DNA from 3 places in the Agromyces sp. NPDC058110 genome. Region 3 is predicted to be linked to each of the others. Evidence: predicted binding sites of a transcription regulator. Region 3 holds the regulator's gene; each other region holds the start of a gene.

What was found. The regulator HrcA, encoded in region 3, represses chaperone genes, less so after heat shock. The targets are predictions, from matches to a motif close to TTNGCACTCGNNNNNNNCGAGTGCNAA.
Region 1: the regulator HrcA is predicted to act here: its motif matches at 1,655-1,681, upstream of groL (chaperonin GroEL).
Region 2: the regulator HrcA is predicted to act here: its motif matches at 3,192-3,218, upstream of groES (co-chaperone GroES).

Annotation. Positions count from the first base shown of each region.
Region 1 covers NZ_JBHVTI010000008.1:159,081-168,733, forward strand. Annotated here, with positions in the region: gene groL (chaperonin GroEL) at 1-1,611, opposite strand, end outside; gene ACFVS8_RS19005 (DUF3048 domain-containing protein) at 1,746-2,801, opposite strand; gene ACFVS8_RS19010 (cold-shock protein) at 2,943-3,143, opposite strand; gene ACFVS8_RS19015 (LytR C-terminal domain-containing protein) at 3,351-3,893, opposite strand; gene ACFVS8_RS19020 (DUF3263 domain-containing protein) at 3,922-4,212, opposite strand; gene msrB (peptide-methionine (R)-S-oxide reductase MsrB) at 4,362-4,763, shown strand; gene ACFVS8_RS19030 (nitroreductase) at 4,760-5,329, shown strand; gene ACFVS8_RS19035 (DMT family transporter) at 5,381-6,364, opposite strand; tRNA gene ACFVS8_RS19040 (tRNA-Thr) at 6,456-6,528, opposite strand; gene ACFVS8_RS19045 (DsbA family protein) at 6,610-7,539, opposite strand; gene ACFVS8_RS19050 (ABC transporter ATP-binding protein) at 7,840-8,940, shown strand; gene ACFVS8_RS19055 (DUF4032 domain-containing protein) at 9,020-9,653, shown strand, end outside.
Region 2 covers NZ_JBHVTI010000002.1:88,282-97,934, reverse strand. Annotated here, with positions in the region: gene ACFVS8_RS05105 (ABC transporter substrate-binding protein) at 79-1,365, opposite strand; gene rarD (EamA family transporter RarD) at 1,668-2,600, opposite strand; gene groES (co-chaperone GroES) at 2,804-3,100, opposite strand; gene ACFVS8_RS05090 (SAM-dependent methyltransferase) at 3,249-4,442, shown strand; gene ACFVS8_RS05085 (DUF4190 domain-containing protein) at 4,527-5,057, opposite strand; gene ACFVS8_RS05080 (DUF4190 domain-containing protein) at 5,060-5,758, opposite strand; gene ACFVS8_RS05075 (DUF4190 domain-containing protein) at 5,787-6,269, opposite strand; gene tsaD (tRNA (adenosine(37)-N6)-threonylcarbamoyltransferase complex transferase subunit TsaD) at 6,424-7,479, opposite strand; gene rimI (ribosomal protein S18-alanine N-acetyltransferase) at 7,476-8,078, opposite strand; gene tsaB (tRNA (adenosine(37)-N6)-threonylcarbamoyltransferase complex dimerization subunit type 1 TsaB) at 8,075-8,695, opposite strand; gene tsaE (tRNA (adenosine(37)-N6)-threonylcarbamoyltransferase complex ATPase subunit type 1 TsaE) at 8,705-9,253, opposite strand; gene alr (alanine racemase) at 9,250-9,653, opposite strand, start outside.
Region 3 covers NZ_JBHVTI010000001.1:135,774-145,426, reverse strand. Annotated here, with positions in the region: gene ACFVS8_RS00705 (16S rRNA (uracil(1498)-N(3))-methyltransferase) at 20-754, opposite strand; gene dnaJ (molecular chaperone DnaJ) at 766-1,866, opposite strand; gene hrcA (heat-inducible transcriptional repressor HrcA) at 1,913-2,935, opposite strand; gene ACFVS8_RS00690 (DUF4870 domain-containing protein) at 3,129-3,572, shown strand; gene ACFVS8_RS00685 (DUF4870 domain-containing protein) at 3,690-4,073, shown strand; gene hemW (radical SAM family heme chaperone HemW) at 4,097-5,323, opposite strand; gene ACFVS8_RS00675 (DUF1990 family protein) at 5,326-5,976, opposite strand; gene lepA (translation elongation factor 4) at 5,988-7,841, opposite strand; gene ACFVS8_RS00665 (sensor histidine kinase) at 8,014-9,258, shown strand; gene ACFVS8_RS00660 (response regulator) at 9,390-9,653, shown strand, end outside.

The DNA.
Region 1 (9,653 bases), on a different contig from region 3:
CATGCCGCCCGTGGGGTCGCCGGCCGGAACCGGGTTCTTCTCGGGCTTGTCGGCGACGACGGCCTCGGTCGTGAGGAAGAGGCCGGCGATCGACGCTGCGTTGAGCAGAGCCGAGCGGGTCACCTTCACCGGGTCGTTGATGCCGGCGGCCAGCATGTCGACGTACTCGCCGGTCGCGGCGTTGAGGCCCTGTCCGACGGGGAGGTTGCGCACGCGGTCAACCACGACGCCGGGCTCGAGGCCCGCGTTCAGCGCGATCTGCTTGAGCGGGGCGTCGATCGCGACGCGAACGATGTTCGCGCCGGTCGCCTCGTCGCCTGCGAGCTCGAGCTTGTCGAACGCGACCTTGCCGGCCTGGATGAGCGCGACGCCGCCACCGGCGACGATGCCCTCTTCGACGGCGGCCTTCGCGTTGCGGACGGCGTCTTCGATGCGGTGCTTGCGCTCCTTGAGCTCGACCTCGGTGGCCGCGCCAGCCTTGATGACGGCGACGCCGCCGGCGAGCTTGGCGAGGCGCTCCTGGAGCTTCTCGCGGTCGTAGTCCGAGTCGGTGTTCTCGATCTCGGCGCGGATCTGCGCGACGCGACCGGCGATGCCCTCTTCGTCACCGGCACCCTCGACGATGGTCGTCTCGTCCTTGGTGATGATGACCTTGCGGGCCTGGCCGAGCAGGTCGAGGGTGACGTTCTCGAGCTTGAGGCCGACCTCCTCGGAGATGACCTGGCCGCCGGTGAGGATCGCGATGTCCTGGAGCTGCGCCTTGCGACGGTCGCCGAAGCCGGGGGCCTTGACGGCGACCGACTTGAAGATGCCGCGGATCTTGTTGACGATGAGGGTCGCGAGAGCCTCGCCGTCGACGTCTTCGGCGATGATGAGGAGCTGCTTGCCCGTCTGGATCACCTTGTCGACGATGGGCAGGAGGTCCTTGATGTTCGAGACCTTGCCGTTGACGATCAGGATGTACGGGTCTTCGAAGACCGCCTCCTGGCGCTCGGGGTCGGTGACGAAGTACGCCGACAGGTAGCCCTTGTCGAAGCGCATGCCCTCGGTGAGCTCGAGCTCGGTGCCGAACGTGTTCGACTCCTCGACCGTGACGACGCCTTCCTTGCCGACCTTGTCGATGGCCTCGGCGATCAGGGCGCCGATGGTCTCGTCCGCGGCGGAGATGGAAGCGGTCGCGGCGATCTCCTCCTTGGTCTCCACCTCCTTGGCGTTGGCGATGAGCTCGGCCTCGACGGCCGCGACGGCCTTCTCGATGCCGCGCTTCAGCGAGATGGGGTCGGCGCCTGCGGCGACGTTGCGGAGGCCCTCGCGCACGAGCGCCTGGGCGAGCACGACCGAGGTCGTGGTGCCGTCACCGGCGACGTCGTCGGTCTTCTTGGCGACCTCCTTGACGAGCTCGGCGCCGATCTTCTCGTACGGGTCGTCGAGCTCGATCTCCTTGGCGATCGACACGCCGTCGTTCGTGATGGTGGGGGCGCCCCACTTCTTCTCGAGCACGACGTTGCGACCGCGCGGGCCGAGGGTCACCTTGACCGCGTCGGCGAGCGTGTTGAGGCCACGCTCGAGACCGCGGCGGGCCTCCTCGTTGAAAGCAATGATCTTTGCCATGTGTGTTTCTCGTCCCTTCTCGGACGTCTCAAAGATTCTTGGGTTAGCACTCGATTCGAATGAGTGCTAAATCAATTCTGGCACTCGACCGACCCGAGTGCAAGCGAGCACCCGGCGGCCGGCGCGAGGTTCGCTCAGGGCGCGAAGGTCACCGATCCGGTGGTGGGCACCAGCTCGATCCAGGTGTTGCCCGGGGCGAGCGGCAACGGCTCCCCGTCGTCGGAGGTCAGCACGATCGGCGACGCCTGCGCCGCCTTCGACCAGGTGCCGTGCGCGGTCCGCCCGCCGCTCGACACCCAGGCCTCCCCCGACCCGTCGAGCACGGTCCGCGGCACCTCGCCGTACGACCAGTCGATCGCGACCCGCAGCGTCAGCACGTTCACCGCCTGCACCTGCGCGCCCGCGTCGTCGAGGTCGGGCTCGCCCTCCTGGGATCTCAGCCAGACGGATGCCGCGGCATCCCACGTCCACGACGGGAACCGCTCCTCCGAGAACACCTGCGAGATGCCCGACGTCGCCTCGGCGGCGAAATCGGGGGCCGAGAGCGGGTCCGTGCCGCCGTACACGAACTGCACCGCGGGCGGGGCGAGCGCGGCGTTGCGTTCCAGCGCCTCGGCCGCGTCGAGGATCACGTCGTGCGGGCCGGGTCGTTCGTCGGCCCGCGTGAACAGCCCGGTGTCGTCGAGATCGAAGACCAGGTTCACGAGCGGCGTCGCCTGCATCATCTCGACGAACTGCTCCTGCCCGCCCGAGTAGGCGATGATGCCGCCGAAAGGGGTCGCGATGTCGGGGTCCATCGGACGTATCGAGCGCACAGGGCCGAGCTCATCGGGGATGTCGGAATGCCACACCGCGAGGTACCGGGTGAGCCCGCCCTCGACGAGCTCCTCGAAGACGAGGTCGGTGCGGTTCAGCGCGAGCTGCGGTCGCGCCTCCTCGTGGTTGTCGATCTTCGCGGCGATGGACGGATGCTGCATGGCCGCCCATTCGGCACGGGTGCCGCGCAGCGGCGCGAACGCCAGCGCGACCGGTGCGGCGGAGGCTCCGACCGGTCGTGCGGGTGCGGGCGTCGGCGTCGCGACGATCCGGTCGAGGTCGGGGGCGCTGCAGCCCGCGAGCAGCAGTGCGGCTGCCGGGAGCAGCACGGCGAGCGGCCGCCATCCGATGGCAGATCCGTTCCGCCGCGCCATGCGCACAGCCAACCATCGAGATCCGCCCGTGCGCGGGCGGCGCGCCGGAACCGACCCCCGGGCCGCCTGCGACCGCCGGCCCGGAGACGACGAAGCGCCGCCGGTGCGAGGCATCCGGCGGCGCATCGTGTCACGCTTCGATCAGGCGGGCCGGACGGCCTCTGCCTGAGGGCCCTTCGAACCGGTGCCGACCTCGAACACGACCGCCTGGCCCTCTTCGAGGACCTTGTAGCCGGCCATGTCGATCGCGGAGTAGTGGACGAACACGTCCTGGCCTCCGTCGACGGTGATGAATCCGTAGCCCTTTTCAGCGTTGAACCACTTGACGGTTCCGTTCGCCATGCGTTGCTCCCATATAGCCGTGTGTCGATCAGCACGTGCGTGTCGCCTGTACCGGGCCTGCCCGTCGTGCTGACGGGACCACGGGTGGTACCTGGCATTACACGGGTTCGAGCGACCAATTCCAGATACTAATGACGCGGGCACAGCCAGGAAAAGGGGTGGAACGCGCCGAAATGTCGCGGAATGGCAACGATTCCGCGACCCGGCTCAGCCCGCGACGGTCGCGGCGTAGTCCGAACCGACGACCAGCACGAGCGGGGTGCCGATCTCGCCGAACTTCGCGTCGAGGCGCACGTCGGCGCCGGGGATCGCCTGGGCGACGCCGCGCGCCGCGCCCTCGAGGTCCGCGCTCGCGTAGTAGACGACGGACTCGACCAGATCGGTCTCGCTCGCGTTCGCGGTGGCGCCGACGGGCACGCCTGCCGCGGTGAGCGCCTCGCCGGCCGTGGCGGCCAGCCCGCTCGTCTCGGTTCCGTTCAGCACGGTCACGGGAACATCGGGGGCGATCGTCGGCTCGGCCGTGACGACCGGCGCCTCCGTCGCGGTGGGCGCGGCCTCCGACAGGTCGAGCCGGTCGTTGGCGACCACGACCCACGTGATGCCGACGCCGGTGAGCACGACGGTCGCGAGGGCCGCCCAGCCGAACGCGATCCACCTGGCCCCGCGACGCTGCGGTGCACGGTGGGCGCCCACGCGCTCGATGCCGTGGGGAATCGTGTCGAAGCGATCTCGAGGGGGGTTCTGCGCCATGGGTCCAGTCGTCGGGGTCGGGGCCTGCTCAGTCGAGCGTGCGGCCGTTCGAGAGCGAGCGCCGCGCCCGCGTCGCCGCGCGGGCGTCGCGGAGCCGCTGCAGGCGCTTCACCAGCATGGGGTCGTGGCGGAGGGCCGCGGGCGAGTCGATGAGCTCTCCGAGGATCCGATAGTAGCGGGCGGCTGACATGCCGAACTCCTCGCGGATGCCCTCGGCCTTCACGCCGGGCTGCTGCCACGCGTGGGCCTCGAAGGCGAGCACGCGGAGGGCGAGTGCGTCGAGATGCGGCTCGGCGTCGCGAGGCTGCCCATCGAGCATCACGTGCACCTCCCGCGGCGACGGCGTCGCCTTCGCGTCACATCCTAGGGATGCGTTGCCGTGAGGCTGCCGAGCGTCTGCGGCGTGTGCATGCGCGGGCCCCTGCGACCTGCGACGATGGAGGCATCCGCAGTTCTGGAGGGAACCCAATGGCGTATCAGGTCGAGAAGTCCGACGACGAATGGCGCGAGCAGCTCGGCGACGAGCAGTTCCAGGTGCTGCGCGAGGCGGCGACCGAGCGCCCGTGGACGGGCGAACTGCTCGACGAGGAGCGCGCCGGCATCTACGCGTGCGCCGCGTGCGGTGCCGAGCTCTTCAAGAGCGGCACCAAGTTCGATTCCGGCTGCGGATGGCCGAGCTTCTACGAGTCGGTGCGCCCCGAGGCGGTCGAGCTCATCGAGGACACCTCGCTCGGCATGGTGCGCACCGAGGTCCGCTGCGCGAACTGCGGTTCGCACCTGGGTCACGTGTTCCCCGACGGGTTCGGCACGCCGACCGGCGACCGGTACTGCATGAACTCGATCGCGCTCGACTTCACGCCGGAATCCTGAACGAGCGCCCGGTCTTCCAGGCGGCGAGCACGCGTCGCTCCGCCTCGAAGGTGACCGAAGCCGCACCCGACGACGCGGAGCTGATCGAGCTGCTCGGAGCCGCCGGTCGGGTGGCCGACCACGCCTCGCTCCGTCCGTGGCGCGTGATCGCGCTGCGCGGCGAGGCCCGCGAGCGTCTCGGGACAGCCCTCGCCGAGGCGTCCGGCCTCGCCGAGTCCGACCCGAAGGACGCGGCGAAGCTCGCCGCCAAGCCGCTTCGTGCGCCGCTGCTGCTCGCCGTCGTCGCCGTGCGCACGCCCGACCACCGCAAGGTGCCCGAGTGGGAGCAGGACGCCACGGCCTCCGGGGTCGCGCACCTGTTGAGCCTGCTCCTCGACGAGGCCGGCTGGGGCGTCATCTGGCGCACCGGCCCGCACACCCGGGATCCGGCCGTCGCGGCGATGCACGGGCTGGGCGAGCACGAGGCGCTGCTCGGCTGGCTCTACGTCGGCGGCCGGCCTCCTCGCACGCGGGTGGAGCGGCGCGCGCCGCGCGACGCGTCGGCACGGTTCACCAGCCTGGGCTGATCGCCGGCGCGGGCCACGGCCGACGCCGGGCTCGCGCCGAGCCCGTCGCGTTCAGGAGTTGAGGTCGGCGGAGGGCGCGGATGCCGGACTCTCGCCGGGTTCGACGACGTGCCGGCTCCTCGACCACCTCGTGCTCGCGATGATCACCGCGACGAGCGCGAGCGCGGCGCCGCCGATGGTCGCCAGATCGACTCCCCGGTCGCCGACCGGTACGAGCAGGTCGAGCGCGAGCGCCGCGGTGAGCTGGCCCGCGACTCCCGCGAGGGCGAGCACCAGCACGCCGATCACGCGCACCACGATCGCCTGCACCGCGATGAAGATGCACCCGATGAGGCCGCCCGCGTAGAGCCAGGGCTCGCCGGGGAACCCGGTCGGCCAGCCGACGACCGACGAGTGCACGACCATCACGACCACGAGCACCGTCGTGCCGACGACGAAGTTCCCGAGCGTCGACGTGAGTGCGCTCGACGCCGCCATGCGAACGCGGCCGTTGACCGCCTGCTGCCACGCCGCACCGAACCCGGCGGTGAACGGCAGGATCACGAGCAGCACCGGCACCTCGCCGCCGATCTCGGACGACAGGGTCCAGACCACCGCGCCGAGCGCGAGCAGTGCGCCGAACACCCGGGGCGCCGTGAGCGGGCGGCGTCCGGCCGGCCCCAGCCCGACGAGATCGAACACGACGCCGCCGACCGTCTGGCCCGCGACGATCGAGACCGTGAAGAGCGCGACGCCGATGACACCGGCCGAGATGCCCTGGGTCGCGACGAACCAGGCGCCCGCGACGCCGCCGAACAGCATCCACCAGCGGATGGTTCCGGAGCGGAGCTCCCGGGCCACGTTGCCGATTCCGGCCCGCCCCGGCTTCCAGAAGGCGAGCGCGACGAGCAGGATCGCCAGGCCGCTGCCGAACGAAATGGCCGCGGCCGTGTACGCGTCGCCGATCGCCGCCGAGAGCTGCCCGTTGACGCGCGACTGCAGGGCGGTCAGCGCACCGCCGACCGCGGCAAGGGCGATCGCGATCCAAGCGGGCATGCCGGCGGGCTCGACATGGGCGTGCCGATGCCCGTCTTCCGCCGGTGCCGCCGGCGAGGCGGCGTCGGGAATGCGTTCGTCTTCAGTCAAGAGCCGGCTGCGGGACTCGAACCCGCAACCACCGCTTTACAAGAGCGGTGCGCTACCAATTGCGCCAAGCCGGCGAGGCCGCCCCACGAGGGGGACCCACGACATCCTACCGATCGCGCGGCGGAGCCCGGTCTGGCTCCGCCGCGCGGACGGGATCACTGGGCCGGGGTCGGCGTGGGAGTGGGGGTCGGGGTCGACTCGGACTCGTTGAAGGTGGCGCTCGTGGCCTGCACGACGAACGACTGGAACTCCTGCGCGTCGGTGAGCGAACCGCTGTACTGCTGGCCGTTCACGAGCACGGTGGGCGTGCCGGTGACCGAGGTGAGGTCGGAGTTCGGGATCGGACCGGTCAGCGCCCGCGTCGTGGCATCCTGCACCCACGTCTTGAAGCGCATGTCGTCGATGCACGAGGCGACCGACGAGTCGGCGCCGGCATCGGTCGCGAGCTTCTTGAGGTCGGAGTTCGCGAGACCGACCGAACCCTCTTCGGGCTGGTTCTGGAAGAGGATCTCGTTGTAGTCGAAGAAGGCGTCGGGCGACAGGTCGGCGACGCACGCGGCGGCGTTGGCCGCGCGCAGCGAGTACTGCGTGCCGGCCGACTTGTTCGTGAGGATCGCGATGGGGTGGATCTCGAGCGTCGCGGCTCCGGACTCGACCATGGTGCGCATGGCCTCGGAGTTCGTCGTCTCGAACTGGCCGCAGTAGGGGCACAGGTAGTCGATGTAGGTCACGATGTTCGCCACCGTGCCGCTGTCGTCGGGGACCGTGGCCGTGGGCTCGCCGCCAGGCTTGATGGCGGGCGTCTCGACCGCGGTGATCGCGCCGTCGTCGCCCGCGACGAGCACGATGCCGTCGCTCGCCATGTTGGCCGGACCGGGGCCCGCGGGCTTGATGCTGTTGAAGATCAACCAGCCGATGAGGGCCGCGACGAGGAGCACGGCGACGATGACGCCGCCCTGGATGAGGACCTTGTTGCGCTTGTCGCGCTTCTTCTGCTCCTCGCGGAGGACGCGCGCCTTCTCGCGGGCAGCCTCCCGCTTCTCGTTACGGGTGGCACGTGGCTCTTGGGATCCGCCGTTGGTCATCGATGGTCACTCCGGGTCGCTGTGTGGGCGCGCGCGTACTGCGAACGCACCCACGATAGTAGGAACGGTGGCTGGGAATCAGCCACACGGGCACCACGGTTCGCGCTCGGCGGCCGTTCGGCGGGCACTCAGGCGCTTCGGGGCTGCCATGCAGCGGCGCACGGTCGGCGGATGCCGCGGGCGACCGCCGAATCGGCCGTCGCCGCCTCGCGTGCAATACTGAGGGAGCGTCGACGTCGACGCAGTCCATTCACTACGGATCGTCCGGCACGTACCTGCCGGTGAAGGAGAAGCAGAATCATGGCGTCAGTCACGTTCGACAAGGCCACCCGCCTGTACCCCGGCGGCACCCGTCCGGCCGTCGACCAGCTCGACCTCGACATCGCAGACGGCGAGTTCCTCGTGCTCGTCGGCCCCTCCGGCTGCGGCAAGTCGACCTCCCTCCGCATGCTCGCGGGCCTCGAAGAGGTCAACGACGGCAACATCTTCATCGGCGACCGCAACGTCACCGACGTGCCGCCGAAGGACCGCGACATCGCGATGGTGTTCCAGAACTACGCGCTCTACCCCCACATGACCGTGGCCGAGAACATGGGCTTCGCGCTCAAGATCGCCGGCGTCGGCAAGGAGGAGCGCGCGGCTCGCGTGCTCGAGGCAGCGAAGCTCCTCGACCTCGAGCCCTACCTCAGCCGCAAGCCGAAGGCCCTCTCGGGCGGCCAGCGCCAGCGCGTCGCCATGGGCCGCGCGATCGTGCGCCAGCCCCAGGTGTTCCTCATGGACGAGCCGCTCTCGAACCTCGACGCCAAGCTCCGCGTGCAGACCCGCACCCAGATCGCCTCGCTCCAGCGTCGCCTCGGCGTCACCACCGTCTACGTCACGCACGACCAGACCGAGGCGCTCACCATGGGCGACCGCATCGCCGTGCTGAAGGACGGCCTGCTGCAGCAGGTCGGCACCCCGCGCGACCTGTACGAGAAGCCGCAGAACGTGTTCGTCGCCGGCTTCATCGGCTCGCCCGCCATGAACCTGTTCCACGCCGACCTCGTCGACGGCGGAGTCAAGTTCGGCACCGCGACCGTTCCGGTCGAGCGCGACATCCTCTCCGAGTCGTCGGCCAAGGTCGCCACGATCGGCGTGCGCCCCGAGGACATCACCGTCTCGGGTGTCGAGGGCGAGGGCCTCGCGGTCGACGTCGACCTCGTCGAGGAGCTCGGCGCCGACGGCTACCTCTACGGCCACTCCACGGTCGAGGGCAAGCGCACCGACATCGTCGCTCGCGTCGACGGCCGCAACCACCCCAACGCCGGCGACCGCGTGTACCTCACGGCCACGCCGAACCACGTGCACCTCTTCGATGCCGAGTCGGGCGCGCGCCTCGGCAACAAGGCCGTCGTCAGCTGACGTCGCCCCGTACGAACGATCGATGCCGGTCGGGCCATGGCCCGGCCGGCATCGGCGTTTCGGGCTACGCTGAACCACGATGAGCGGCTCACTTTCGATCACGTCGGCCACGACCGACCCCGCACTGCTCGACCTCCCCTGGCACCTGCCCCTCGAGGCCTGGCCGAACGAGAACATCGCCGCACTGCCCAAGGGCATCTCGCGCCACCTCGTGCGCTTCGCGCACCTCGCGGGCCACGTGGTCGCGATCAAGGAGACCACGGCCGAGATGGCCCGCGGCGAGTACGACATGCTGCGCACGCTGCAGCGCCTCGAGATCCCGTGCGTCGAGCCCGTCGCCGTGATCACGAATCGCTCCGACGCCGAGGGCGATCCGCTGAAGCCCGTGCTCGTCACCCGGCACCTCCGGTTCTCGCTCCCCTACCGGGCGCTGTTCTCGCAGACGCTGCGCCCCGACACGGCGACCCGTCTCGTCGACGCCCTGGCGCTGCTGCTCGTGCGCCTGCACATCATCGGCTTCTTCTGGGGCGACGTGTCGCTCTCGAACACGCTCTTCCGCCGCGACGCCGGGGCGTTCGCCGCGTACCTCGTCGACGCCGAGACCGGCAAGCTCTACGAGGGCGGCCTCTCGAACGGGCAGCGCGAGAACGACCTCGAGATCGCCCGGGTGAACATCGCGGGCGAGCTGCTCGACCTCGAGGCCGGCGGCCGCG
Region 2 (9,653 bases), on a different contig from region 3:
GCGCGTCGAGCGGGCGCACGAAAGGGCCCCGGTCCGAAGACCGGGGCCCTTCCGTGTTCGGGTCGGACTGAGTCTGACTCAGCCCTCGTACGCGACGTAGTTGTTGTCGTCGCCGTACTGGTAGATGCCGATCGACGCCTCGGTCGGGTCGCCGACCTCGTCGAACGTGATCGGACCGGAGATGCCGTCGTAGTCGGCCGTGCCGCCACCGACGATGATGTCCGCGCACTCGGCGTACGTGGAGCACTTCTCGCCGTCGCCCGAGCCACCGGAGACCTCGATCAGCTTCTCGGCGATCGCGGCCGGGTCGGTCGAGTTCGCGGCGAGCGATGCGAGGGCCAGCAGCACCGTGGCGTCGAAGGACTCGGCAGCGTAGCTGTAGTCCTCGAGTGCCGGGGTGCCTTCTTCTTCGAGGAACGTGTCGAGCTCACCGGTGAAGTCCGAGATCGAGTCGATCGTCAGACCCGGCAGCGTGCCCTTGGCGCCCGTGAGGGAGCCGGCGGGGAACGCGTCGGCGAAGTTCTTCAGGTTGCCGTCGACGAAGTAGAGCTTGTCGGCCGGGAACGCCCCGAAGAGGCTGGGGAGGATGGTCGAGACCTCGTCGAACGTCACCAGTGCGATGGCGTCGGGGTCGGCCGCGAGGACCTCGCTGACCTGCGCGTCGAACGTCGTGTCACCCGTGTTGTACGTGGGCGCCGCGACGACCTCGCCACCGGCGGCCTCGAAGGCCTCGGTGATGTACTTCGCGAGACCGGTGCCGTACGAGTCGTTCAGCACGATGAGGCCGAGCGTCTGGTTGCCGTCTTCGGCGATCAGGTTGCCGAGGACCTCGCCCTGGAGCACGTCGGACGGAGCCGTGCGGAAGTACAGGCCGTTGTCGTCGTACGTGGTGAACGCGTCGGACGTGTTGGCCGGCGAGAACTGGATGACGCCGGCACCGACGACCTGGTCGATGAACTGGAGCGAGGTGCCCGACGACGCCGCGCCGATGATGGCGGAGACGTCCTCGCCGAGGAGGCGGGGGATCTCGGTCTCGTAGGCCTTGTTGTCGGTGTCGCCCGAGTCGCCGTAGACGACGTCGAGGCTCAGCCCGGTGTCGGCCGTGGCGGCGTTGATCTGCGACGTCGCGTACGCCACGCCGGCCTCTTCGGGCGGGCCGAGGAAGGCCAGGTTGCCGGTCTGGGGCAGGGCCGTGCCGATGGTGAGGGCCAGCTCGTCGCGCTGGCCCGAGCCGCCCTCCGATCCGGAATCGGTCTCGCCGCTCGCGCAGGCGGAGAGGAGGAGGGCGCTCGTCGCGGCGACCGCGACCCCTGCCCAGACCTTGCCGCGCGAACGAGCGGGTCGGGACGTGCCGAATACGCTCATGTTGCTCCTTGGGACTGAAGGATTGTTTCAAACCAGCGGGCTGAGGCTCGCCGTTCTGTCACAGTATTCGGCGAGCGGCCCCGTGCAAAGGAATCCCGGTCACAACCCGATAACACTGTCCGAAGTGTTACCTCGCCGTCACAATTCGATCGTCGAGGGGCGTTCTCACGCAGGAATCCACCGTCGGCGTTGCCTCCGGCGGCCCCGGTTCGGGGGGGTGACGCATGCACGGCGGTCGCGGACGGACGGCCAGCCGCCCGGCGGCTGAGGCGAGCGATCGGCCGCGCCGCGGCATCCGTCGGTCAGGTGAGGTCGACGACCTGACGCCTCGCTGCGCGCGCGCCCCGCACGAGGTCGAAGGTCAGCACGACGAGCGCGAGCCAGACGAGCCCGAACCCGACCCACCGCTCGGGCGGCATGGGCTCCTGCAGCACGACGACGCCCACGATGAACTGGATGAACGGCGCGAAGTACTGGATGAATCCCATGTAAATGAGGGGCAGGCGGCGCGCGGCCGCCGCGAACAGGAGCAGCGGCACCGCGGTCACCGCTCCGGCGCACAGCAGGAGCACCGCATGCCAGGCGCTCGACGTGCCGAGGGTGAGCCCCGAGGTCGACCCGACGACCACGAGGATCACGACGGCGATGGGCGTGAGCCAGGCCGTCTCGAGCGTGAGCCCCGAGACGGCGTCGACCTTCGGGCCCACGCGCTTCTTGATGAGCCCGTACGTGCCGAACGAGAACGCGAGCACGAGCGCGATCCAGGGCAGCTGCCCGTAGCCGACCGCCAGCACCACGACGGCGACGATCGAGATGCCGACGGCGATCCACTGCGTGACGTTCAGGCGCTCGCGCAGCACGAGCACGCCGAGGAAGACCGTGACGATCGGGTTGATGAAGTAGCCGAGCGCGGCCTCGACGACCTGGCCCGACACCGTCGCGTAGACGTAGGTCTGCCAGTTGACGTAGATCAGGGCTCCGGCGAGGCCCATCGTCAGCACGATGCGGCGATCGCGCAGCAGGGTGCCGAACGGCCTCCACGAACGGGTCACCGTGAGCAGCAGCACGCAGAACACGAGGGACAGCACGACCCGCCATCCGACGATCTCGAACGGTCCGGAGGGCGCGAGTGCGATGAAGTAGATCGGCAGGAAGCCCCAGAGCACGTACGAGCCGATCGCGTAGGCGAGGCCCGGGCGGCTGAGCGTGCTCCCGGTCGAGGCGGTGTCGGCGATCGCGGGGCGGGTGCTGGAGCTCACCGGTCAACCGTACGCCTGCCGTCGCACGCGTCGACGCCGCGCGACTGCCGTCGTCCGACGAGATCCGGCCGTCGTCGGTCTCGGCACCCGCCGCTCGGCACTCGCCGCTCACCACCCGCCGGGACGCGACGAGGCCCGGATGCCGTCTGGCATCCGGGCCTCGGAAAGCGCGGGTCGAACTAGCGGACGACGACCGCGAGCACGTCGCGGGCCGACAGCACGAGGAAGTCCTCGCCGCCGAACTTGACCTCGGTTCCGCCGTACTTGGAGTAGATCACCTTGTCGCCGACTGCGACGTCGAGCGGAACGCGGTTGCCGTTGTCGTCGATGCGGCCGGGGCCGACCGCGATGACTTCACCCTCCTGGGGCTTCTCCTTGGCGGTGTCGGGGATGACCAGACCCGATGCGGTGGTCTGCTCTGCCTCGACCTGCTTGATGACGATGCGGTCCTCGAGCGGCTTGATGGAAACCGACACGGTTGCCCCTTCTCTCAATGAAGAAAACTGTCTTGATGAAGACTGGTTAGCAGCCTCAACGCGAGAGTGCTAATAGAAGTCTAGGCGCGATTTGGCACTCGTGCAACGTGAGTGCCAACCCGTCGGAGCGGGGTGCTAGCGTGGCCGGGTGGACCGCTCCGAGCTCGTCGAACTGCTCTCCCCCGAAGGCCTGCGACTGCTCGACTCGCTGCCCGAGTGGCACGCCAAGACCGACATCGTCGCCGCCGTCTCCGACCTCCGCCGCCAGGGGCACTCCCCCTCGCTCGTGGCCGCCGTGCTCACGCAGTCCAAGCTCCGCGCCAAGGCGAAGGCCAAGTTCGGCGAGTTCGCCGAGCGCATGCTCTTCACCGAGGCCGGCCTCGAACAGGCCACGCGGCTGCAGGTCGCCGCGCTGCACGCCGGACGCTTCGCCCGCGCCGGCATCCGCCACGTCGCCGACCTCGGCTGCGGCATCGGCGGCGACTCGCTCGCCCTCTCGGCCGTCGACCTCGAGGTGACGGCCGCCGAGGCCGACGAGGTCACGGCCACGATCGCCGCGTTCAACCTCGCACCGTTCGACAAGGCGCGCGTGCTGCACACCACGGCAGAGGAAGTGCACCTCGGCGGCATCGGCGGGGCGTGGCTCGACCCCGCGCGGCGCGTCACGAGCGGCGGGCGCACGCGCAGGCTCTCGGATGCCGCGGACTACACCCCGAGCCTCGACTTCGCGTTCGGCCTGGCCGACCGCATGGCCGTCGGCGTGAAGCTCGGCCCCGGCACCGACCGCGACGTGATCCCAGCCGGCGCCGAGGCGCAGTGGGTCTCGGTCGGCGGCGACGTCGTCGAACTCGGCGTCTGGTTCGGCCAGGTCGCACGACCGGGCATCGGTCGTGCCGCCCTGGTCGTCGGCGAACGCGGCGCCGACGAGCTCACCGCGGCCGCCGACAGCGAAGACGCTCCGGTCGGCCCGCTCGGCGACTACCTCTACGAGCCCGACGGCGCCGTGATCCGCGCGCGGCTCATCGGCGATCTCGCCCGCGCCCACGGCGCGTGGATGCTCTCCGACGGCATCGCCTACCTGACCGGCGACACCGCATTCGACTCGCCGTTCGCCCAGGGCTTCCGGGTGATCGAGCGGCTGCCGGTCGACGAGCGCCAGCTGCGGCAGGCCCTGCGCGCACGCGGCATCGGCACGCTCGAGATCAAGAAGCGCGGCATCGACGTCGACCCCGCCGTGCTGCGCACGAAGCTCAAGCTGCAGGGCGAGGCATCCGCGACCCTCGTGCTGACCCGTGAGGAGGGGCGCCACGTCGCGCTGCTCGTCGAGCGTCTCCCGCGCTGACACACTCACCCGCTGGGCCGCTGACCCGCTGGACCGCCGTGCCGCCGTGCCGCACACGCTCGAGTCGGCTGTCGTCGCGGGCGATCAGATCTGCAGCGTGTCGAAGACGATCGCGTAGTAGCCGATCCAGACCGCCGAGAAGACGAGGCCGCCGACCCCCGTGCCGATCGCGACGAAGGCGAGCGTGCGCCCGGTCTCCTCGCGCCGCAGGCCGAGCACGCCGAAGATGATCGCGACGATGGACAGCGGCAGCATCCAGCCGACGAAGAGCGACGCGGCGGCGCCGATCACGCCGAGGACGGCGCCGACCCAACTGTAGACGCGACGCTGGGTCTCCTCCTCCTCGACCTCTTCGGATGCCTCGGCGAACGCCTCGGGCCGGTGCACGATGAGCAGCTGGCCCGTCGGAACGGTGCGCAGCTCGCCGGTGTCGAGCGGCATGTCCCACCTGCTCGGTGCGACGGCCATCGGCACCGACGCGCCATCGGCCGTCGGCGCGGCGGACCTGAGCGCCGCCTCGTCGATCGGAGGCTGCGCAGGCCCGGTTCCGGATGCCTCGTCGGAGGCATCCGGAACCGTGCGCGGTCGCGCTGGCTCTGCGGGCAGGTCGGTCACGGTCAGTAGTAGTAGACCGAATTCGACGCCGACGCGAAGATGATCGCCCAGAACAGCAGCGAGATGAGACCGATCGCGACGCCCACGAAGCCGAGGATGATGCCCGTGAGCCACATGCCCTTTGCCGCGGGCTCGCGCTTGCGGCCGATGAAGCCGAGCACGACGGCCGCGGCGGGGATGAAGAGCTGCATGATGCCCCCGACGAACGGGATGAACACCACGAAGAAGCCGACGAGGCCCACGATGCCCGCGATGAGCGAGATCAGGCTGTAGACCGGCGTGGACTTCGCGGGCGCACCCGACTGGTAGGGGTTCGCCGCCGCAGGTGCACCGTACGCGGGTGTCGCCGCGGGGGCGCCGTACGCGGATGCAGCCGGCGGCACGGGCGGCGCGGGCGGAACCGCGGCACCGTAGGCCGGGGGCGCAGCGGGCGCACCGCCGTACGACTGCCCCGCCGCGGGCGGCGTCGGAGCGCCGTAGGCCGGCGGCGCCGGAGGAGCGGGCGGAGCCGGGGGCTCGGGTGCGGCGGGCGGCGTCGGAGCGCCGGGCACCTCGGGCACGCTCGGCGCGTCGGGCACGTCTGGCGTGGACGCCGCCGCGTCGGCACTCGCCGAGGACGCGGCCTCGGATGCCGCCGCCGCGCCGGACGCGTCGGGAGCCTTCGCGTCGGCGCCGTCGGCCGGAACGTTGGGATCGCTCATGGTTCGACCTTTCGTGGGGTGAGTTCGATCAGTACGTCGTGTAGGTGCCGTACGACGCGGCGATCGCGAAGAGCACGATGAAGACGATCGTGAGGATGATCGAGATCACGAGACCGATGTAGCCGATCACGAGCCCCGCGATGGCCATGCCGCGACCCTGTTCGCCGGTCTTCTTGATCTGGCTGATGGAGATGTGCCCGCAGACGATGCCGACGATGAAGCCGATGCCCGTGAAGAAGCCGACGAGCGAGGCGACGAGCGAGACGATCGCGAGCACGTTGGTCTTGGCCGGGGTCGGCGCTCCGTACGCGGGTGCCGAGGTATCGTAGGCTCCCCCGTAGGCGGGAGCGGCGGGCGGCGCGCCGGGAGCCGGCGCCTCCGGGGCCGTGTAGGCGGGCGGGGCTGCAGGCGCCGCCGGAGCAGCGGGCGCGGGCGGGGCCGCAGGAACCTCGGGCGCTGCGGGAACCTCGGGCGTCTGGTCGGACTTGTTGGGAAGGTTCGGGTCGCTCACGGTGATCTCCTCGATGCTGTACCGGCCACGATGGGACAACCGTGTCGGCTCGAATGCGTGCAGGAGCGACATCCGCCCCCGTTCGTCACTTTAGCGCTGTCGCAGGATCGCGCGCACCCCACGCCGTCGACGGCACGGCGCGGCCGTCGGCCGGTCAGGCGACCTGCACCTCGGTCGCCGGCAGCGTCGAGTCGGCCCCGAACGCGAGGCCGGACGGCTCGTGGCCGGCCATGATGAGCTGCGAGCCGAGTGCGGCGATCATGGCGCCGTTGTCGGTGCAGAGCGACAGCGGCGGGATGCGCAGGTCGATGCCCGCGGCCTCCGCGCGCTCCCGTGCGAGCTCGCGCAGGCGCGCATTGGCGACCACGCCGCCGCCGAGCAGCAGGCGCGGCACGCCGAGGTCGACGCAGGCGGCGATCGCCTTGGTGACGAGCACGTCGGCGACGGCCTCCCGGAAGCTCGCCGCGACATCGGCGACGGGCACCGGCTCGCCGGCCGCCTCGCGCTGCTCCACCCACCTGGCGACCGCGGTCTTCAGGCCCGAGAAGCTGAAGTCGTAGCGGTGCGCCGCCTGGTCCTTCGGCTGGGTGAGGCCGCGCGGGAACCGGATCGCGTTCGGGTCGCCGCCGACGGCCGCCCGGTCGATCTCGGGCCCGCCCGGATAGGGCAGCCCGAGCACGCGCGCGACCTTGTCGAACGCCTCGCCCGCGGCGTCGTCGATGGTCTCGCCGAGCAGCTCGACATCGGCGACGAGATCGCGCACGAGCAGCAGCGACGTGTGCCCGCCCGAGACGAGCAGTGCGACGGTCGGCGTCTCGAGCGGCGCCTCGGCGTCGAGCAGGTCGGCGCCGACGTGGCCGACGAGGTGGTTGACGGCGTAGATCGGCTTCTCGAGGGAGAGCGCGAGCGCCTTCGCCGCACCGACGCCGACCATGAGCGCTCCGGCGAGGCCGGGCCCGCTCGTCACGGCGACCGCGTCGAGCTCGTCGAGCGTGACGCCGGATGCCGCGAGCGCGGCGTCGATGCTGGGCCCGAGCGCCTCGAGGTGGGCGCGGGCCGCGACCTCGGGCACCACGCCGCCGTAGCGCGCATGCTCGTCCATCGACGAGGCGATGACGTTCGCGAGGAGCTCGGTTCCGCGCACGATGCCGACGCCGGTCTCGTCGCACGAGGTCTCGATGCCGAGCACGAGCGGGGCTTCGCGGTTCACCGGGCACCTCCGGTCGACGGGGCCGGTCTCGACGTGGCCGGCCCCGATGCGGCCGGCCTCGAGGCCGTTCCGGATGCCGCGCGGCCGCCGTGCCGTGCACCGCTCGCGTCGGAGGCGGGCTGCGCCACGGCCTCGGGCACGTCGAGCCGCATGCTGATCGCATCGACGCCGTCGGGCTGGTAGTAGCCCTTGCGCACGCCGATCTCGACGAAGCCGAGCGAGTCGTAGAGGGACTTGGCGATCGGGTTGTCGGCGCGCACCTCGAGGAAGACCCGGGCGACGCGCATGCGACGGGCGTGGGTGATGAGCGCGTGCATGAGGCCGCGCCCGAGGCCCACGCCGCGGGTGAACGGGGCGACCGCGATGGTCTGCACGTCGGCGTCGCCGGTGCCGGCCGGCGCGTACAGGCCCGCGTAGCCCATCAGGCGCCGTTCGGGCTCGGCCTCCTCGTCGACCGCGACGAGGTAGTACCCGTGCTCGCCCGAGATCTCGGCGCGCATCAGGTCTTCGGACCAGGCGTCGGTGACGAAGGTCTCGCGCTCGAGCGCCATGATCGCGTCGACGTCGGCGGGCCGCGCCCTTCGCATGAGCACGCTCACCGCAGCACCCGCTTTCCGGCAGAGGGCGTCACGTCGGGCGCCCGGAGGTAGAGGGGGGCGTCGCCCGTGAGCGGCAGCCTGCCCGAGGCGAAGGCGAACTCGGCGACCATGCCGATGCCGCCGGCCGAGACGATCGTGGCGTCGAGGCGCGTGCCCGTGCGTTCGGGCACCGCGTCGCGCGGGTGCAGCTCGGGCCCGTGCACGCGGATCGGCAGGCGGTCGGCATCGACGCCGTCGTAGGCCGACACCGCGAACTCGCGCCGGCGGGCGTCGGTCACGACCTGCATGGGGCCCGAACCGCCGTCGCGGTACCACGTGAACGCGACCGCGTCGTGGCTGACCACGGGCACGAAGGGCTTGCGGATGCCGAGCGCGAACGCGTGCGCCGCGGCGATGCCGACGCGCAGGCCGGTGAACGGCCCGGGGCCCATGCCCGCGGCGACACCCGACAGGCGGGCGGGCCGAACATTCGCGGACTCGAGCGCCTCGCGGATGAGTTCGCCCACGACCTCGGCGTGCCGCATGGTGTCGGCCGTGCCGACCTCGGCGATCACGCCGGCGTCGTGGTCGACGACGGCGACGCTCGTGCCCGTCGAGGTGTCGATCGCGAGCAGCATGCCTCAAGCCTACCGAGCGTCGGCGTAGGCGGTGCCCGCCCAGCGCGGTCCGAAGCCGCGCACCGTGACGACGCGCGGCTCGTCGGCGCCCAGCGACTCGGCGTCGGACGCGTCGCCGCCCGGCGCGCCGGTCGCGGCACCGGGCTCGCCCGCGGCATCCGGCACCACGGCGCCGCCCTGCGGACGCTCGATGCCGACCTCGAGCCACGACTCGCTCACGTCGTCGAGGAGCCCGGTGCCCCACTCGACGACCACCACCGAGCGTGCGAAGTCGAGGTCGAGGTCCTCGACCAGCTCGGCGCTGCCGAGGCGGTACGCGTCGACGTGCACGAGCGGAGCGCCGCCGACGAGGCTCGGGTGCGTGCGTGCGAGCACGAAGGTCGGCGACTGCACCGGTCCGCGCACGCCGAGTCCGCCGCCGAGCCCTCTGGTGAGCGTCGTCTTGCCCGCCCCGAGGGGCCCGGAGAGAATGAGCAGGTCGCCGGCGACCAGCCGGGCACCCAGGTCGCGGCCGAACTCCTCCATGGCCGCGGCATCCGCGACCTCGACGCGCATCATGCGCGCGTCCGGTAGGTGCGGGGAACGCGGTGGCCGATGCGCGTGACGATCTCGTACCCGATGGTGTCGGCGGCCGCCGCCCAGTCGTCGGCCGAGGGCGCGCCCGTCTCGGGGTCGCCGAACAGCACGACCTCGTCGCCGACCGAGACGTCGGCGTCGCCCACGTCGACGACGAACTGGTCCATCGCGATCCGGCCGACGATCGGCCGCCTGCGCCCGGCGAGCAGCACCTCGGCACGGCCGGATGCCTGACGCGGGATGCCGTCGGCGTAGCCGAGGGGCACGAGCGCGAGCGTCGTCGGGCGCTCGGCGCGCCAGGTGTGGCTGTACGAGACGCCGACGCCCGCCTCGACCCTGCGCACCGCGGCGACGCACGCGCGCAGGGTCATCACGGGGCGCA
Region 3 (9,653 bases):
CATCGTAGCGAGGGATGCCTCACCACCGCCCGAGGCGGGCGTTCAGCACGGCGATTGCGGCCGGCCCGGCCGTCGAGGTGCGCAGCACCGACCCGCCGAGCCGCACGGCCTCGGCGCCGGCGGCGACCAGCCGCTCGATCTCGGCGGGGGCGATGCCGCCCTCGGGCCCGACGACGAGTGCGAGGTCGCGGCCGTCGTCGTCGAGCGATGTGAGCGGGGTCGTGGCCGTCGGCTCGAGCAGCAGCACCCGCTGCCCCTCGAGCAGGGCCGCGAGTCGGGCGGTCGGGGTCAGCGGGCCGACCTCGGGCATCCACGCGCGGATCGACTGCTTGGTCGCCTCGCGCACGATGGTCGCCCAGCGGGCCCGGCCCTTCTCGACCTTCGGCCCCTCCCACCGCGACACCGAGCGGGTCGCGGCCCACGGCACGATGGCGTCGACGCCGAGCTCGGTCGCCGCCTGCACCGCGAGCTCGTCGCGGTCGCCCTTGGCGAGGGCCTGCACGAGCGTGATGCGCGGGCCCGGCGCCGGCGAGGTCACGACCTCGCCGAGCTCGAGCACCAGCTCCCGAGGGGCGGCTTCGATCACGGTCGCCGCGGCGAGCGAGCCACGGCCGTCGCCGACGGAGAGCTGCTCTCCGACGCGCACCCGCGAGACCGTCACGGCGTGACGCGCCTCGTCGCCCGTCAGGCGCACGACGTCGCCCGTGGCGGCGCCCGCCAGGTCGAGCTGCTCGTCGAGGTAGTGATGGCTCATCGCGGCATCCGTCAGCCGAGGAACTTGTCGCGGAGCCGTGCGAACAGGCCCTGCTGGAAGTGCGCGAGCTCGGGCGCGGGCGCCTTCTTCGCCGCAGCGAACTGCTGCACCAGGTCGCGCTCCTTCGTCGAGAGCTTGGTGGGCGTGACGACCTGCACCCCGATGCGGAGGTCGCCGCGCCCGCTGCCGCGGAGCTTGGAGACGCCGCGGTCCTTGACGGTCAGGATCTCGCCGCTCTGCAGGCCCGCCTTGATCTCGACCTCGACGTCGCCATCGAGCGCCTCGATCGTCGCCGTGGTGCCGAGGATCGCGTCGGTCATCGAGACCGAGAGGGTCGCGAGCAGGTCGTCGCCGTTGCGGCTGAACACGTCGTGGTTCTTGACCTTGATCTCGAGGTACAGGTCGCCGTTCGGGCCGCCGGCGGGGCCGGCCTCGCCCGAGCCCGGCATCTGCAGGCGCACGCCGGTGTCGACGCCCGCCGGGATGTCGACGGGAACCGTGCGGCGGGCGCGCACCCGGCCCTGGCCCTGGCAGGTCACGCACGGCGTCGCGATGACGGTGCCGTACCCGCGGCAGGTGCCGCAGGGGCTCGAGGTCATGACGTTGCCGAGCAACGAGCGCACCGCGCGCTGGATCGAGCCCGTGCCGCCGCAGATGTCGCACGTGACGGGCGACGTGCCCGGCTGGCAGCACGATCCGTGGCACGTGCCGCAGACCACCGCGGTGTCGACCTCGATGTCGCGGTGCGTGCCGAAGACGACCTCGTCGAGGCCGACCTCGACGCGGATCAGCGCGTCTTGGCCGCGCTCGCGCCGCGACCTCGGACCGCGGCTCTGCTGGGCGCCGCCGAAGAAGGTCTCGAAGATGTCGCCGAAGCCGCCGAAGCCCTGCCCGCCGCCGAAGCCGCCCTGGTCGCCGAGGTCGTACTGCTGGCGCTGCTTCGGGTCGGAGAGCACGTCGTAGGCGTGCGTCACCGACTTGAACCGCTCGGACGCCTCGGCGCCGGGGTTGACGTCGGGGTGCAGCTCGCGGGCGAGGCGTCGGTACGCCTTCTTGATCTCGTCGGGGGATGCGTCGCGTGCGACGCCGAGGACCTCGTAGTGGTCTGCCACGGAGGGCGTGTCCTTTCGATAGCGGATGCCGGCGGGGGCCGGCTGCTCAGTTCTCGCCGAGCGTGCGGGAGAGGTATCGGGCGACCGCGCGGACGGCGGCCATGCTGTGGGAGTAGTCCATGCGCGTGGGGCCGACGACGCCGAGACGCGAGACGTCGCGCCCGGGGATCTCGAAGGCGCTCGAGAGCACCGAGGTCTCGCCGAGGCCGAACGAGGCGTTCTCGCGGCCGATGCGCACCGCGACGGCGTGCTCGTCGCCGGACATCTCGCCGAACAGGCGGAGCAGGACCACCTGCTCCTCGATGGCCTCGATCACGCCGAGGATGGAGCCCGCGAAGTCCTGCTCGGTGCGCACGAGGTTCGCGGCGCCCGCGACGACCAGGCGGTCCTGACGCTGGGCGCGTGCCTGGTCGGCGAGCGTCGCCGCGAGCGTGTGCAGCACGGCCGCGTCGGCCGGCGGGACGTCGGCGAACCCGGTCGACAGCGACTCCGCGGCATCCGCCATCGCCCGACCGCCGGCGAGCTCGTTGAGGCGGGTGCGGTGCGCGGCGAGCGTGGTCTCGTCGACGGGGAACGGCAGGTCGGCGACCCGCTGCTCGACCTGCCCCGAATCGGTGATCAGGATGCAGATCACGCGCTCGGGTGCGAGCGAGACGAGCTCGATGTGGCGCACGCGCGCGCTGCCGAAGCTCGGGTACTGCACGACCGCGAGCTGCTTGGTGAGCTGCGAGACCAGGCGCACCGTGCGCGCGAGCAGTTCGTCGAGGTCGCTCGACTCGCCGAGGAAGGTCTCGATGGCATGCCGCTGCGCGCGCGTCATGGGGCGCACCTCGGTGAGCTGGTCGACGAAGACGCGGTAGCCCTTGTCGGTCGGGATGCGGCCCGACGACGTGTGCGGCGCGACGATGAGCTCCTCCTCTTCGAGGAGGGCCATGTCGTTGCGGATCGTCGCCGCCGAGACCCCGAACGCGTGCCGTTCGACGATGGCCTTGGAGCCCACCGGTTCGCGCGACGCGACGTAGTCCTGCACGATCGCCCTGAGCACGGCGAGGCTGCGTTCGGAGACCATGTTCCTCGCTTTCGCCGTGCGGTTAGCACTCATCAGACCTGAGTGCCAATCATACCGCGGAACTCAGGGTAATCCCCATTGCCGACACTCCTGCCCGGCGCTACCTTTGGCATGATCCGAGGCATCTCACGCTGCGACCGCCCACCCCTCGCGGCATCGGGTCACGACCCCCGAACCCCGAAAGGCGCGCACCATGTCCGATCCCAACGCAGGCCCCGCTGATCCGAACCTGCCCCCCACGCCGCCGCAGCAGCCGGCCGCACCGCAGCCGGGCGCGCCCGCGGCACCGCTCTCGCACGAGCAGGACGTGCAGTGGGGCTCGTTCGCCCACCTCGGCGGAATCCTCGGCTTCCTGCCGTCGCTCATCATCTGGCTCGTCTTCAAGGACCGCGGGTCCTTCACGGACACCGAGGCGAAGGAGGCGCTGAACTTCCAGATCACGCTGGTGTTCGCGCAGATCGCGATCTTCATCCTCACGTCGATCATCACGATCATCACGTTCGGCCTCGGCAGCGTGCTCGGCCTGCTCTCGTGGGCCGTCTGGATCGTGGGCGTGGTCTTCTCGATCATCGCCTTCCTCCAGGCGAAGGAGGGTCGCAACTACCGCTACCCCTTCGCCATCCGCCTCATCAAGTAGCGCAGCGCACATCGCCCGCCGCGGGAGCGTCACCCTCCCGCGGCGGGCGTTGCTGTGCCAGCATGGTGGCGTCCGCAGTCACCGCGCCGGATCGGCGCATCCGAACAGGAGAAGACGATGTCCGACCTTCCCCCTCCCCCGCCGCCGCCGCAGAGCCCGTACGAGCAGAGCCCGCCCCTGAGCCCGAACGACGAGAAGCTCTGGGCGACGCTCGTGCACATCGGCGGCATCTTCTTCGGCTTCATCCCCGCGCTGATCGGATACCTGGTCCTCAAGGACAAGGGACCGTTCGTGCGCGCGCACACCGCCACGGCGCTGAACTTCCAGATCACGATGACGATCGCCGCGATCGTGAGCAGCATCCTGTGGCTCGTCGTGATCGGCATCTTCCTGTCGATCGCGGTCGCCGTCATCGTGATCGTGTTCAGCATCATCGCCGCGATCAAGGCGAACCAGGGCGAGGCCTACACGTACCCGCTCTCGATCAAGTTCGTGAGCTGAGCTCCACGAGCTGACCGAGGACGTCAGTCCTCGAGCAGGCGCCGCACGACGGCGTCCGCGAGCAGCCGCCCTCGCCTCGTGAGCGTGAGCCCACCGGCGAGGGCGGCTTTCGCGTCGACCAGGCCGTCGGCGATGAGGCCCGCCACGGCATGCCGGCCCCCCGCGTGCAGCGAGGCGATGTCGATGCCCTCGCGGATGCGGGTGAGCAGCAGCACGCGCTCGGTCTCTCGGGTCGGCGCGTCGAGCACCTCGCGACCGACGGCCGGCGAGTGCCCGGCGGCGAGCCGCTCCGCATAGGCTGACGGATGCTTCGCGTTCCACCAGCGGACCCCGCCGACGTGGCTGTGCGCGCCCGGTCCGACGCCCCACCAGTCGTCGCCCCGCCAGTACCCGAGGTTGTGCCTGGAGCGGTGCGCGGCATCCGTCGCCCAGTTGCTGACCTCGTACCACTCGAAGCCCGCGGTGCCGAACGCCTCGTCGGCGAGCTCGTACATGTCGGCCTCGAGGTCGTCGTCGGGCTGCGCGAGCTCGCCTCGACGAATCTGCCTGGCGAGCTTCGTGCCCTCCTCGACGATGAGCGCGTACGCGCTCACGTGGTCGGGCCGCTCGGCGACGACCGCCTCGACGCTGCGCCGCCAGTCGTCGAGCGACTCCCCCGGCGTTCCGTAGATGAGGTCGAGGCTCACGTCGAGGCCGGCGTCGCGCGCCCAGCGCACGACGAGCGGCACCCTGGCCGGGTCGTGAGTGCGGTCGAGCGCGGCGAGCACGTGCGGCACGGCCGACTGCATGCCGAACGAGACGCGGGTGAACCCGCCCTCCGCGAGACGGAGCAGGTCTTCGCGCCCGACCGAGTCGGGGTTCGCCTCCGTCGTGACCTCCGCGCCGCTCGCGAGCCCGAACTCGTCGCGGATCGCCCCGAGCATGCGCACGAGATCGTCGGCCGGTAGGAGCGTCGGCGTGCCGCCGCCGAAGAAGACGGTCTCGGCCACGCGATCCGGGACTCCGGATGTCGCGAGCACGCGCCGCGACATCCGGATCTCATCGATCGCCTGGTCGGCGTAGTCGACCTGGCGGGCACCGCGGAGCTCGCTCGCAGTGTAGGTGTTGAAATCGCAGTACCCGCACCGCACCCGGCAGAACGGCACGTGCACGTAGACGCCGAGCGCGCGGTCGCGGGCGTCGACCGCTGCGGAGGCGGGCAGCAGGCCGTCGAGCGGTGCCGGATCGCCGAGCGGCAGCGCGGAACCCACGCCTACACGCCGCCGGCGGGGTGGAGGGCGCGCAGCTGCAGGCGGGTCAGCTCGCGGCGGCGCCGACGCACCCACGGTGCGAGCACGCGCTTCGCGCCGCCGGCCGTCGCCCGGAACGAGCGGATCGTGAGCCACACCGTGTCGTCGTCGCGACGCTCGAGCACGAACGACTCCTCGCCGCTCTCGAGGCCGTCGCCCGTGGTGCCGAACGCGTAGCCCACGCGGTCGGGTTCGTCGATGACGTAGACGACCAGCACCGGCGTCGCGTGCGAGCGGAACCGCCCGCGGCGCACGAGCGTCGCCTGCATGCCCGACGCGATGTACGCGGTGCCGTCTTCGCCGAAGCGGTCCTCGGTGCGCGGGCCCGGCTGCTCGGCCAGCGGCGCGCCCTCGGCGTCGTACACGATGCCCGGATACTGCGCGCCGGTGCCGGCGGAGACATCCGTCACCTCGTAACCTGCGCCGCGCTGGATGCCCCAGGTCATGAGCGCCTCGGCCGCACGCTGGAAGCGCTCGACGCCGCTGCCGAGCCGAACCGTGTCTTCGGCGGGTCGGTATCCCGTCGGCGGGTAGCGCAGGAGATCGGGCTCGAGCGTCGCCCCGATCGAGCCGTACGTGACGGACTGATCGGTGAAGGTACTGCGTCGGGTCATCGGGAAACCTGCTACTTCTTGTCCTTCTTCTCGACGTCGCCGCTCAGCGCTGCGATGAACGCCTCTTGCGGCACCTCGACGCGGCCGACCATCTTCATGCGCTTCTTGCCCTCCTTCTGCTTCTCGAGGAGCTTGCGCTTGCGGCTGATGTCACCGCCGTAACACTTGGCGAGCACGTCCTTGCGCATGGCGCGGATCGACTCGCGCGCGATGATGCGCGCGCCGATCGCCGCCTGGATCGGGACCTCGAACTGCTGCCGCGGGATGAGCTCGCGCAGGCGACCGGTCATGAGCACGCCGTACGCGTAGGCCTTGTCGCGGTGCACGATGGCGCTGAAGGCGTCGACCTGCTCGCCCTGCAGCAGGATGTCGACCTTCACGAGGTCGGCAGCCTGGTCGCCGACCGGCTCGTAGTCGAGCGACGCGTACCCGGCCGTCTTCGACTTCAGCTGGTCGAAGAAGTCGAACACGATCTCGCCGAGCGGGATGTTGTAGCGGATCTCCACCCGGTCTTCGCCGAGGTACTCCATGCCGAGCAGCGCACCGCGGCGCGACTGGCAGAGCTCCATGATCGTGCCGACGTAGTCCTTCGGCGCGAGGATCGCGGCCTTCACCATGGGCTCGCGCACCTCGGAGATCTTCGCCCCGGTCGGGAACTCGCTCGGGTTCGTGACCGTCACGGTCTTCCTGTCTTCGGTGGTGACCTCGTAGACGACCGACGGTGCGGTGTTGATGATGTCGAGCCCGAACTCGCGGCGCAGGCGCTCGGTGACGATCTCGAGGTGCAGCAGGCCGAGGAACCCGGCGCGGAAGCCGAAGCCCAGCGCCACCGAGGTCTCGGGCTCGTACACGAGCGCCGCGTCGGAGAGCTTGAGCTTGTCGAGCGCCTCGCGGAGCTCGGGATAGTCGCTGCCATCGATCGGGTACAGGCCCGAGTAGACCATGGGCAGCGGCTCGGTGTAGCCCGCGAGCGCCTCGGTCGCGGGCTTCACGGCCGTGGTGACCGTGTCGCCGACCTTCGACTGGCGCACGTCCTTCACGCCCGTGATGAGGTAGCCGACCTCCCCGACCCCGAGGCCCTTGGTGGGCACGGGTTCGGGCGCGCTCACGCCGATCTCGAGGATCTCGTGCGTGGCCTTGGTCGACATCATCTGGATGCGCTCGCGCGGGTTCAACTTGCCGTCGACCATTCGCACGTACGTGACCACGCCGCGGTAGCTGTCGTAGACGGAGTCGAAGATCATCGCGCGCGGCGGTGCGTCGGCGTCGCCGACGGGGGCAGGGATGCGCTCGACGACGCGGTCGAGCAGGTCTTCGACGCCGAGGCCCGTCTTGCCCGAGACCTTGAGCACGTCATCGGGCGAGCCGCCGATGAGGTCGGCGAGCTCTCGGGCGTACTTCTCGGGATCGGCCGCGGGAAGGTCGATCTTGTTCAGCACCGGGATGATCTCGAGGTCGTTCTCGAGCGCGAGGTAGAGGTTCGCGAGCGTCTGGGCCTCGATGCCCTGCGCCGCGTCGACCAGCAGGATCGCGCCCTCGCACGCGGCGAGGGAACGCGAGACCTCGTAGCTGAAGTCGACGTGGCCAGGGGTGTCGATCATGTTCAGGGCGTACGAGGTGCCGCCGACCTGCCACGGCATGCGCACGGCCTGGCTCTTGATGGTGATGCCGCGCTCGCGCTCGATGTCCATGCGGTCGAGGTACTGCGCGCGCATGTCGCGATCGGCGACGACGCCCGTGATACCGAGCATGCGGTCGGCGAGCGTCGACTTGCCGTGGTCGATGTGCGCGATGATGCAGAAGTTGCGGATCAGCGCGGGATCGGTGGCGGCGGGCACCGGCGGGGTAACAGCTCTCGGAGACATCCCGACGATTCTCCCACGAGTTTCCTCCGCGCTCTCGCCTCGCACGTTCGCCTCGCACGTTCGCCTCGCACGTTCGCCTCGCACGTTCGCCGCGAATTCTCGCCTCGCACGTCCGCCTCGCACTTTCGACGGATGCCGCGCGCAGGCGGCCGCGGCTACGCTGACTCGCACCATGACCGCGTCAGCCGCACCCGCACCGCTCCCCGTCGTCGACTTCGGACGGGTGTCGCCCTCGGCACTGCGGCCGGTGTTCGTCACGCTCCGATTCGGGCTGCACGTGCTCGTCATCGGCCTCGCCCTGTTCGTGATGATCCGCGCGCTCCTCGCCGACGGCCCGACCGAGGTGCCCGTCACGATCCTCTCGATCGCGTTCCTCGCCTGCTACGGCGCCGGGATCGCGACCGGGCACCGGAACCTCCCGCAATGGGCGCGAGTGGTGTGGCTGACGGCGCTCCTCGCCCTCTGGGCGGCCATGTCGGCGTTGACCCCGGATGCCGCGTTCCTCGCGTTCCCCCTGTTCTTCCTCGAGCTGCACGTGCTCGCCGCTCCGCTCGCCGTTCCACTCGTGATCGTCACGTTCGGCCTCTCGGTGTGGGGCACGGCGACGCACCTCGGATTCGAGGTCGGCACGATCCTCGGGCCGCTCATCAGCGCGGGCGTCGCGATCGTGATCGGGCTCGGGTACCGCGCCATGGCGCAGGAGACGAAGGACCGCCAGGCGCTCATCCTCGACCTCATCGCCACCCGCGAGGAGCTGGCGACGGCCAGTCGCGAGGCCGGCACGCTCGCCGAGCGCGAGCGCATCGCGCGCGAGATCCACGACACCGTGGCCCAGGGGCTCTCGAGCATCCAGATGCTGCTGCACGCCGCCGAGCGCGACGTCGCCGACGATCGCACGCTCGACAAGCTGCGACTCGCGCGCGAGACCGCCTCCGAGAACCTCGCGGAGACCCGCCGCTTCATCCGCGAGCTCAGTCCCCCGTCGCTCGACGAGCAGACCCTGCCCTCGGCGCTCCGGCGCCTCGCCGCCGCGGTCGACGAGCAGGCCGCCCAGGCCGGGTCGGCGACCCGCGTCTCGTTCGCGACCAGCGGCGAGGCCGTGACCCTGCCCATGTCGATCGATGCGACCCTGCTGCGCATCGCGCAGGGCGCCCTCGCGAACGTGCTGCGACACGCCCGCGCGACCCGCGCCGAGCTCACGCTCAGCTACCTCGGCGACGAGATCGCGCTCGACGTCGTCGACGACGGCATCGGGTTCGACCCCGCCGCGATCGCGCGCGAGCCCGGCTCGGAGCTGAAGTTCGGCCTGCGGGCGATGCGGGAGCGCGCCGAGCGCGAGGGCGGCACGGTCGAGGTCGAGTCCGGCCCCGGCGACGGCACGGCCGTGTCCGTGCGCATCCCCGTGGTGGCGCCGTGAGCGCGCCGGAGGGCTCGCACGGGGAGCCCGCGGGCGGGGCCCTGTCGAACGGGGCCGAGTCGAGCGGGGCTGCGGCCTCGAGCGGGGCTTCGTCGAGCGGGGCGGTCGCCGGCGGTGACGACGTCGCGGGCGTGCGCCGCGGCATCCGCCTGCTGATCGCCGACGATCACCCGGTCGTACGTGCCGGAGTGCGCGCGATGCTCGAGGCCGAGCCCGACCTCGAGGTCGTCGCCGACGTCGATCGGGCGGACTCCGCCGTCCGGCGCGCGGCCGACGGGGGCGTCGACGTCGTGCTCATGGACCTGCAGTTCCCGTCGGACATGCAGGGCGCGGAGGCGACGCGGCACATCCGCTCGCAGTCCGACGCGCCGCGCGTGCTCGTGCTCACGAACTAC